Regions from separate parts of the Streptomyces sp. NPDC014734 genome, predicted to be linked through region 3. Evidence: riboswitches for the same ligand, from Rfam matches in the RefSeq annotation. Region 3 holds a riboswitch; each other region holds the start of a gene.

Region 1 (3,268 bases), on a different contig from region 3:
CGCCACGACATGGGACCGGGTTGCCGAGTGCGAGAGCGGGGGCACGTGGAGCGCCGACTTCGGCAACGGCTCCTACGGCGGCCTCCAGCTCTCCCCGGAGACCTGGAAGGCGTACGGCGGTGAGTCGTACGCCCCGCGGGCCGACCTCGCCAGCCGGGCGCAGCAGATCGCGGTGGCCGAGAAGATCCTCGACGCCCGGGGCCCGAAGGCGTGGCCGAGCTGTGCGGTCATCTCCGGCCTCGCGACGGGCGGGGCGCTGCCCGGGGTCGACCCGGGAGTGACGCCCTCCGCCGACCCGGCTCAGTCCGCGGGGGCGACGGGGAGCGAGCAGCCGGCGAAGGGCGCGTCGGCGTCCCCGTCCGACGGCGCCACGCCCGCGGACGACGCCAAGGAGCCGAAGGGCGGCACCGAGCCGTCCGCGAACCCCTCGGCCACCGAGTCGGCGTCCCCGTCCGCGGACGCCTCCCGTTCCCCCGGCGCGAACGACGCGTCCGGTTCGTCAGGCCCCGGTTCCTCGGGTTCCTCCGATCCCTCGGGTTCCTCCGCCCCGTCCGGAACGGACGGTGCCGCGGGCACGGGTGGCAAGCACCGCGGCGCCCCGGCCGCCGAGGAGGGCCGCGACTCGTCCGGCGGCGACGACCGCGAGTCGGGCCGTCACGCCTCCCGGGGCGAGGGCGGGGCCCGCGACACGGGAGCCCCGGTCGCCGACGACACCTACACCGTCCGTCCCGGTGACAATCTCTGGGCGATTGCTGACGCACAGAAGGTTCCCGGTGGGTGGACCGCGCTCTACGAGTCGAACAAGGACGTCGTCGGCTCCGACCCGGACCTCATCCTCCCTGGCCAGAACCTCGAACTCGATGTGAGGGCAGGCTGAGAACTGCCTGACAATCGACTGAAAGAGCCTCAAAGTCTGGGGTGCTTCAGGGGCCTATGTCCACTTGTGTCCAAGTGAGACATGGGTCTCTTTGCGTGTATTGGCGTGTCGTGTCCGAGGTGTTCTCGCGCATCGCTCCCGACCTGCGGAAACGGCAGTTCATCGGATGCAAGTAAGGGCATATTGTCCGATGTGTCCATCTTTGAATGTAGGGCTTGCGTATGTTTACGTTCGAAACCGCTCGCACCGCGGGCCCCGTCGACCGTCACGCCGAATCCTGCCGTCGGTCGGGGGGAACAGACGCGAAAGCGCCGTAGGCAGGAGCGGGGGACCCAGGTAGGCGTCGGCCCGGTCGTCGAAGGACGCATCAGGACCGGCTAGGGGTGAAGTCGCGCGCTAGGACGTGCGACCGGGCAACTCACTTGGCCCGAACCCGACAGCTCACCTCGTAGGCGTCGGTGAGGAGAAGTTCCATGCTGTTTTCCGGCAAGGGCAAGCACCGCCGCCCGTCCAAGGCCGTCCGGATCGCCACGCTCGCCGGTGTCGCCGGCACCGCCGTCGCCGTTCCGCTGATGGGTGCGACCGGCGCTTCCGCCGCCTCCGTCTCCACCTGGGACGCCGTCGCCCAGTGCGAGTCCGGCGGCAACTGGTCCATCAACACCGGCAACGGCTACTACGGCGGTCTGCAGTTCTCGCAGTCCAGCTGGGCCGCCGCCGGCGGTACGCAGTACGCCCCCCGCGCCGACCTGGCCACCAAGGCCCAGCAGATCGCCACCGCCGAGCGCCTTCTCGCCATGCAGGGTCCGGGTGCCTGGGGCTGCGCCTGGGCCGGCAACCTGCGCAACGACGGTGTCGACCCGGGTGTCGACACCGGTTCCTCCGCCAACTCCGGTGCCGCCAAGCAGCAGAGCACCCCCTCGGCGCCGAAGCGTCAGCAGTCGCAGCAGGCCCAGCCGAAGAAGGCCCAGCCGAAGAAGGCCGAGCGCACCGAGGCCCCGGCCGCCTCCCGCTCGGAGCGCCACGCCGCCCCGCGCGCCGAGTCGAAGAAGACCGTCACCACCCCGACCGGCGAGAAGGTCGAGAAGGGCGACGGCGAGTACAAGGTCGTCTCCGGCGACTCCCTCAGCAAGATCGCCGCGGACCACAAGGTCAAGGGCGGCTGGCAGCGGCTGTTCGAGCTGAACAAGGACATCGTCGAGGACGCCGACCTGATCTACCCGGGTCAGCAGCTGCACCTGACGAAGTAGTCCCGGCTCCCTCCCCCCGGGCCATCCCGGCCCGGCTCTCTCCTCCCCGAGCCACCCCGGCCCGGCGCGCGTTTCCCCGTACGCGCCGGGCCGGGGTTTCTGCGTGAGGGGCGCGGTGTGCGGCGCCCGTCGGTTCAACCTTTGTAGTTACTGATCCGTAATGAACCTGCCGTTTGCCCCGGATCATGCCCTCTCGGGCCCTTTTTCGTCCCAGGGGGCGGGCGGTCGTCGGGCCGAGCGGGCCGGGCCGGTTAGGCTCTTGTCGCAAGGCCAAAGTGACCCTGCAGAACCAGCGTCATATCCCAGAAGGAGATGCCTCGTGCCGTCCATCGACGTCGTCGTAGCCCGAGAAATCCTCGACTCCCGGGGGAACCCCACGGTCGAGGTCGAGGTCGGCCTCGACGACGGCAGCACGGGCCGTGCTGCTGTGCCGTCCGGCGCCTCCACCGGCGCGTTCGAGGCCATTGAGCTTCGCGACGGCGACCCCAACCGCTACCAGGGCAAGGGCGTCGAGAAGGCCGTCCTCGCCGTGATCGAGCAGATCGGCCCGGAGCTCGTCGGCTACGACGCCACCGAGCAGCGGCTGATCGACCAGGCGATGTTCGACCTGGACGCCACCGAGAACAAGGGCTCGCTCGGCGCCAACGCCATCCTCGGCGTCTCGCTGGCCGTCGCGCACGCCGCCTCCGAGGCCTCGGACCTGCCGCTGTTCCGCTACCTCGGCGGCCCGAACGCGCACCTGCTGCCCGTTCCGATGATGAACATCCTCAACGGTGGGTCGCACGCCGACTCCAACGTCGACATCCAGGAGTTCATGATCGCCCCGATCGGCGCGGAGTCCTTCTCCGAGGCCCTGCGCTGGGGTGCCGAGGTCTACCACACCCTGAAGAAGGTCCTGAAGACCAAGGGCCTGTCGACCGGCCTCGGCGACGAGGGCGGCTTCGCGCCGAACCTGGAGTCGAACCGCGCCGCCCTCGACCTCATCGTCGAGGCCGTCAAGGAGGCCGGTTACGTCCCGGGCAAGGACATCGCGCTCGCGCTCGACGTCGCCGCGTCCGAGTTCTACAAGGACGGGAAGTACGAGTTCGAGGGCAAGTCCCGCTCGGCCGCCGAGATGACCGAGTACTACGAGGAGCTCGTCTCC
Region 2 (3,268 bases), on a different contig from region 3:
GGACACGAGGGCTCAAGGGCTCAAGGGCTCAAGGGCTCAAGGACACGAGGCCCACAAAGAACCACAAGAACCACCGGGCCCACCGGGCCCACCAGGCCCGCAGGGGCTCAGCGCCACGAGGGACCCGGTAGCGCGCGGACCTCAGCACCGCAGGGGGCTCAGCGCCACCGGGAACTCAGCACCGCAGGACGGCCGGAGACGACGATCCGGAGCCCGTCCAGCGGTGGTTCAGGGGGTGAGCCCCTTGTTCCGGAGCCAGTTCATCGGGTCGACACCCGTACCGTCGGGGGTGTGGACCTCCAGGTGGAGGTGGGCTCCCGTCACGTTTCCGGTGGCACCGACCCGGCCGATGGTCTCACCGGTGGAGACCTTCTGGCCGACGCCGACACCGATCGAGGACTGGTGGCAGAACCACAGCTCCGTACCGTCCTCCAGCTCCAGCACCGTGCGGTAGCCGTACGCGCCGGACCAGCCCGCCGACTTGATGGTGCCGCTGTGCACGGCCTTGATCGGCGTGCCCGTCTGCGCCGCGAAGTCGAGGCCGGTGTGGTGGCCGGAGGACCACATGGGGCCGGCCTGCCCGTACGTCGAGGTGATGGTGTAGGAGCTGACCGGAATGGCATAGCTGGCAGCGAGCTTGGCGAGACGCAGGGCCTCGGCCTTCTTCTTGGCCTCCTCCTCCGCCTTCTTCTTCTCGGCGGCGACCTTGGCCTCGGCGGCGTCCTGCTGTTTCTTGGCCTCCGCGGCGGCCTTCTCCGCGGCGACCTTCTCCTGCGCCGCCCTGGCCTCGGCGTCGGCGGCGTCCTGCTGCTGCTCGGCCTGCTGGAGGATACGGGCGCGGAGCGCCTCCCCCGCGTCCGTCGTACCCTGCTCGGCCTCGGCGGAGGTGAGGCCGGCCGTGGTGAGCGGCGCGTCGGCGGTGGTGTCCCGGGGCTTGTCGTCCTCGGAGCCGCCCGAGAAGAAGGCACCCACGCCGGGAAGGGACGCGGCGTCGGGCAGGTTGTCCGCGATGGAGTCGGGGAGCGAGATGGAGACCGGCGGCTTGCTCTGCGCGGTGGCCATGCCGCCCGCGCCGACGGCCGCTATGACGCCGACCCCGAGCACCGTGGAACTGCGGGCAAGTCCGTTGCGCTGCTTGGCGACACGGTGCTTGCCGCGTACAGGACGGACGGACTCCTCGGTGGGGTTCCACTCGTCCAGGGCACGCTCGGGACCGCGGTCGAGGTCGGCGTGGAACTCACCGCCGGATCGGCCCGCGACGAAGACCTCGCCCGGTTCACCGCCGCCCATGCCGGGATCGGTGCCGTACGACGTACCGGAATCGGAGCCGAACGCCGTTCCCGTGCCGACGGTTCCGTACTCGGAGCCGTAGCCGGGTTCGGGGGCGTAACCGTAACCGGAACCGTAACCCTGGACGGAACCGTAGCTCTGGCCGGAGCCATATCCCGGGCCGGAGCCGTACCCCGGGGCGAAGTCGGCGCCGTTACCGGGTCCGAATGCGGAGTCGAGCCGGGTGGGGGCCTCTGGGGCAGGCTTGTTGGACGCCACGGGGGCGCACTCCTTTCCTTCCTTCTCGCCTACCGGGTTAGCTGACGGGTTCGGAGCAGGAAGGTCTCCTACGGACTTCTCCGCCTCTCACGAGGCACAGATGTCCGATTCACCCCAAGGTGATGGTTCCCCGGTTTCCTTTCGGAATTCGGCGCTCGCACGCGGTGCCGCCACTGACGACGGCTGGGACGACCGCACTGCGTTATCGAACGTTAATAGACACCCGGGTCCGATTCCAAGCCGTTCCCACTGATCGTTCACGTCTTTGGCCTGGACTTTACGGGACACAGGCGGACGCAACAGACGAGTTGATCGCCCCTCAGTCACACCCCTTGAACTGACGTTGCGTCAAATGTTATCGGAGCGGCGTCTCTCGATTACGCACCGTGGCGCCCTCGACGGCCCGGACGTCATCCCGATCGCACGGGGCCCGGCCCCACGATCCGGACGGTTCTGCGCCGGTCCGGCTGCCCCTCCGCAGGACGCACGACCGCGAGCAGCGCCATGTCGTCCGTCGACTCGCCACCCGTGTGCAGGCGCACGTCATCGGTGAGCGCGGACAGCAGCTCCTCGGGGCCGGGGAAGATCCGCCCGCGCAGCCGGGCCGCCGGATCGTAGAAGACCCCCTCGGCGTTCCGCGCCTCGGAAAGACCGTCCGTGTAGAGGAGCAGAGTCGTTCCCGGCAGCAGTTCCCACTCGTCCGCCCGGTCGGGCCACGCGCCCAGGTCCATGCCGAGCGGCAGCGCGGGCACCGACGGCGCCAGAACGTCCAGCGCCCCGTCCGGGTGCAGCAGGATCGGCTCCGGATGCCCCCGGTTGACGATCCGGACCCGGGACAGCCCCGACGGGATCTCGGCAAGTACGGCAGTGGTGAAGCCCTCCACGGCGTCGAGCCCCCTCCGCATCTCCCCCTCCCGCGCCAGCGCCCGCTCCAGCCGCCGCGCCACGCCCTCCAGGAAACGCTCCTGTTCGGCCGCCTCCCGGAACGCCCCGATGACCACCGCCACCGTCTCCACGGCGTCGAGCCCCTTCCCGCGCACGTCCCCCACCACCAGCCGCACCCCGTGCGGGGTGTCCGTCACGGCGAACAGGTCGCCGCCGACGAACTCGTCCGCCTGGGCCGCCTCGTACCGGGCCGCCACATGCAGCCCTCCGATCCGGTCAGACGGCTTCGGCAGCACGGCGCGCATGGCCCGCTCGGCGATGACCCTCGCGGACGCCAACTGCTCATTGCTCCGCCGCACGACCCCGTTGATCACCACCGCCAGGATCGAGACGGTGGCCAGCGTGAGCAGTTCGATCAGCGGCACGATCTCCGGCAACGTCCTGCTGAACAGCCGCAGCGCGACGACGGCCAGCATCGAGGCGACGCCGATACGAATGGTGCTGGCCAGTGAGAAGAACGGCGCGGCGATCAGCGGTGCCGCCACGAACATCGGGATGGCGGTGAAGGTCGGCGGCGTCAACAGGTCGAACACCAGTCCGCCGGCGATCATCAGCGCGGGCAGCATGCGCACGAACTGCCTGGTACCGGCGACCCCTGCCCCTTCTCCGGCATGCCTGCCGCGCCGCTTCAGCCGCTTCCACACCTGTGGTCTCCTGCCCGGTACGCGCGGCTGCGGACGATACCGCGCCCCGCCCTCAGGCTCGCCGGAGCGGAGCCGTGCGGCGAATCCTCGTCCCCCAATGGGGGTACCCGCAGGGCGCAGCTCACACCCCA
Region 3 (3,268 bases):
GGAAATGGTCAATCCCGACAGCGATCTCTATCGTGCGCACCCCGAGTGGGTGCAGCATTTCCCAGGACGTGAACGGACCGAGTTCCGTCATCAACTGGTGCTCAATCTGGCCCGGAGCGACGTTCGCGAGTATCTCTGGGAACAACTGGACGCCCTGCTGACCAATGCTCCGATCGATTACGTGAAATGGGACTTCAACCGCAGCTTCACGGACGCGGGATGGCCGGGTGAGGAATATCCGCAGAAACTCTGGGTCGAACATGTCGACGGTCTGTACGCGTTGATCGACCGGCTGCGGGCCGCGCATCCCTCGGTGGCCTTCGAGTCCTGCTCGGGCGGCGGTGGCCGGATCGACCTGGGCATCCTCTCCCGCACCGATCAGGTGTGGACCTCGGACAACACCGACCCGCTCGACCGCCTCGCCATCCAGGAGGGATTCGGCCAGATCCATCCCGCCCGGGTGATGGCAGCCTGGGTCACCGACAGCCCGAACGTGCAGCTCAACGACCGGGTCAGCTCCCTGCGCTTCCGCTTCGTGAGCGCGATGGCCGGCGTGCTCGGGGTGGGTGGCGACCTTGCCGAGTGGAGTGCGGAGGACCTGGCCGAGGCGCGGAACTGGGTCGACCTCTACAAGGAGATCCGGCCGGTGGTGCAGCACGGGGCGCTGTACCGGCTGCGCGCCCCGCGCGGCGGGCTGAGCGCGGTGCAGTACGTCCACGGCGAGGAGACCGTGGTCCTGATGTGGCTGCAGGCGCAGCGCTTCGGGGAGCGGCCGCCGGCCCTGCGACTGCGCGGACTCGACCCGGCGGCGACGTACACCTGTCTGGACACGGGGTCGGTGCACCACGGGTCGGTGCTGCTCCACCAGGGGCTGCACAGCGGGCTCCGGGGCGACCTGGACGCGCGGGTGCTGAGGCTGCGGCGCGCGTGAACGCGCACCGATCTCTGCCATGTCCGTAATGAGTTGATTTTATGGAATGTGTGTCGATTGATCCGCTCGCGGGTTTCCGGCTCGTGAGCGGGATCATATCCGTGACCGTACGTGCTGGCGGAGGGGTCGGATATTCCGTGTGCGGCGCGGAAATTCAAGATCCGTAATCCACGGAGGGTGACCGGAATTCCGCGCCGAATTCCCGGCGTGGAATCCGGTGCGGAACCAATGGCTTGTTCTCGCCGTCCCGACTCGCTTACGGTCACCGTCAATCCGGCCGGACCGCCTAATCCTGCCGCCGACCGGATATCGCACCCACTCATCGCGTGGCAGGAGCGGGGGAACCAGGTAGGCCGCCGAACGGAGAAATCCGGTCGGCTCGGGGTGAAGTCGCGCTCGCCGCGACCGGGCATCTCCAGCCCGAACCCGACAGCTCACCTCGTAGGCGCCGGAGAGGAAGCACGTCATGCCCATCGCGGGTAAGCACCGTCGTACCAGGACCAGCACCATCGCCCGCGGCGTCGCCGCCGTGAGCACCGGCGGCGCCGTCATCGCCCTGCCGCTGCTGGGCGCCACCGGCGCCCACGCCGCGGAGCAGTCGGCCCCGGCCGCCGCCCCGAAGTCGGCCTCCGCCGCACACGCCGCCCCGGCCCAGCAGGCCGCCCAGAAGCAGGCCGCCACCACGACGTACTCCGTCGTCGCGGGCGACTACCTGTCGAAGATCGCAGCCGAGCACAAGGTCGACGGCGGCTGGCAGAAGCTCTACCAGGACAACCGCGCGGTCGTCGGCGACGACCCGAGCCTGATCTTCCCGGGCATGAAGCTGACGCTCGGCGCCAAGGCCTCCGGCGCCTCCGCGCCCACCGGCGCGGGTGCGGGCTCCTCGCTCCCGTCGAAGGCCCCCGCGGCGCCGTCGGCGACCGTCGAGAAGTCCGCCCCCGCCAAGTCGGCCCCGGCCAAGCCCTCCACGGTCACGGAGTCGAAGACGTCCGCCCCGGCCGACCGGAGCAGCGCCTCCGGTTACGTGCACCCGGTTCCCGGCAACCACACCACCGGTTACCGCGCCTCCGGCTCGAACTGGTCCAGCGGCAGCCACACCGGGATCGACTTCCCCGTCTTCACCGGCACCGGCGTGAAGGCCATCACCTCCGGCACCGTCGTCACCGCGGGCTGGGGCGGCGCGTACGGCAACCAGGTCGTCATCAAGCACGCCGACGGCCGCTACTCGCAGTACGGCCACCTGTCCTCGATCTCCGTCTCGGCGGGCCAGTCCGTGGGCGCCGGTCAGCAGATCGGCCTCTCCGGTTCCACCGGCAACGCCACCGGTCCGCACCTGCACTTCGAGGTCCGCACCGGTCCGGGCTACGGCTCGGACATCAACCCGATCGCCTACCTCGCCGCGCACGGCGTCTACGTCTGAGCCGAACGGCCGGACGGCCGCAGCGGCCAGGTGTGACCTGGGCGACAACGAAGGGGCGGTGCGCGGCGGCGCACCGCCCCTTCTGCTCCCCAGCTCGTTATTCCCCTGTCGCAGACCCTGACCGGGTGGTCTATCTCACCACCCGTCAACCCCTTATTACGGTCGCGTAGGTCACATTCGTCGGTGCAGGATAAGCCCTTGTGGCAGACGATTCGAGAAACAACCAACGTGACGTCATCGACCGGCAGGGCGTCATCGGGTCGTACGCGGCGATCGGCGACAGCTTCACCGAGGGAGTCGGAGACCCCGGTCCGGACGGGACCTACGTCGGCTGGGCGGACCGTTTCGCGGTACTTCTCGCGGACCAGCTCCCGGACCCCGACGCGGCGACGAGCACCGAAGGCCCCACGCACGCGGATTTCAGGTACGCCAACCTCGCCGTACGCGGACGCCTCCTCGACCAGATCGTCGAGGAGCAGGTGCCGCGTGCCAGGGAACTGGCACCCGACCTGGTGACCTTCTGCGCCGGCGGCAACGACATCATCAGGCCCGGAACCGACCCGGACGACGTGGCCGAGCGGTTCGAGCGCGCCGTCGCCGAGCTCGCCCGGTCGGTCGGCACCGTCATGGTCACCACGGGCTTCGACACCCGGGGCGTTCCCGTGCTGCGCCACCTGCGCGGCAAGATCGCCACGTACACCGCCCACGTGCGGTCCATCGCCGACCGCTACGACTGCCCCGTCCTCGACCTGTGGTCGCTGCGCTCCGTCCAGGACCGGCGCGCCTGGGACGACGACCGGCTCCACCTGTCCCCCGAGGGACACACCCGGGTCGCACTGCGCGCCGCCCAGGTCCTCGGGCTGGAGGTACCGGCCGACCCGGACCAGGCGTGGCCCCCGCAGGACCGGCGCGGCACG

Evidence for each region. A riboswitch is a leader RNA that binds a small molecule or an ion and turns the genes downstream of it on or off. The one in region 3 is predicted to bind cyclic di-AMP.
Region 1: linked by a shared signal. The riboswitch ahead of ACF1CT_RS20595 (transglycosylase family protein) and the one ahead of ACF1CT_RS26120 (peptidoglycan DD-metalloendopeptidase family protein) in region 3 are both predicted to bind cyclic di-AMP.
Region 2: linked by a shared signal. The riboswitch ahead of ACF1CT_RS04045 (M23 family metallopeptidase) and the one ahead of ACF1CT_RS26120 (peptidoglycan DD-metalloendopeptidase family protein) in region 3 are both predicted to bind cyclic di-AMP.

Annotation. Positions count from the first base shown of each region.
Region 1 is NZ_JBIBYN010000012.1:132,686-135,953, forward strand. It holds gene ACF1CT_RS20590 (transglycosylase family protein) at 1-877, shown strand, start outside; cyclic di-AMP (ydaO/yuaA leader) riboswitch at 1,177-1,347, shown strand; gene ACF1CT_RS20595 (transglycosylase family protein) at 1,351-2,124, shown strand; gene eno (phosphopyruvate hydratase) at 2,444-3,268, shown strand, end outside.
Region 2 is NZ_JBIBYN010000002.1:26,751-30,018, forward strand. It holds gene ACF1CT_RS04045 (M23 family metallopeptidase) at 229-1,290, opposite strand; cyclic di-AMP (ydaO/yuaA leader) riboswitch at 1,560-1,712, opposite strand; gene ACF1CT_RS04050 (PP2C family protein-serine/threonine phosphatase) at 1,959-3,059, opposite strand.
Region 3 is NZ_JBIBYN010000018.1:151,125-154,392, forward strand. It holds gene ACF1CT_RS26115 (alpha-galactosidase) at 1-931, shown strand, start outside; cyclic di-AMP (ydaO/yuaA leader) riboswitch at 1,238-1,392, shown strand; gene ACF1CT_RS26120 (peptidoglycan DD-metalloendopeptidase family protein) at 1,398-2,351, shown strand; gene ACF1CT_RS26125 (SGNH/GDSL hydrolase family protein) at 2,552-3,268, shown strand, end outside.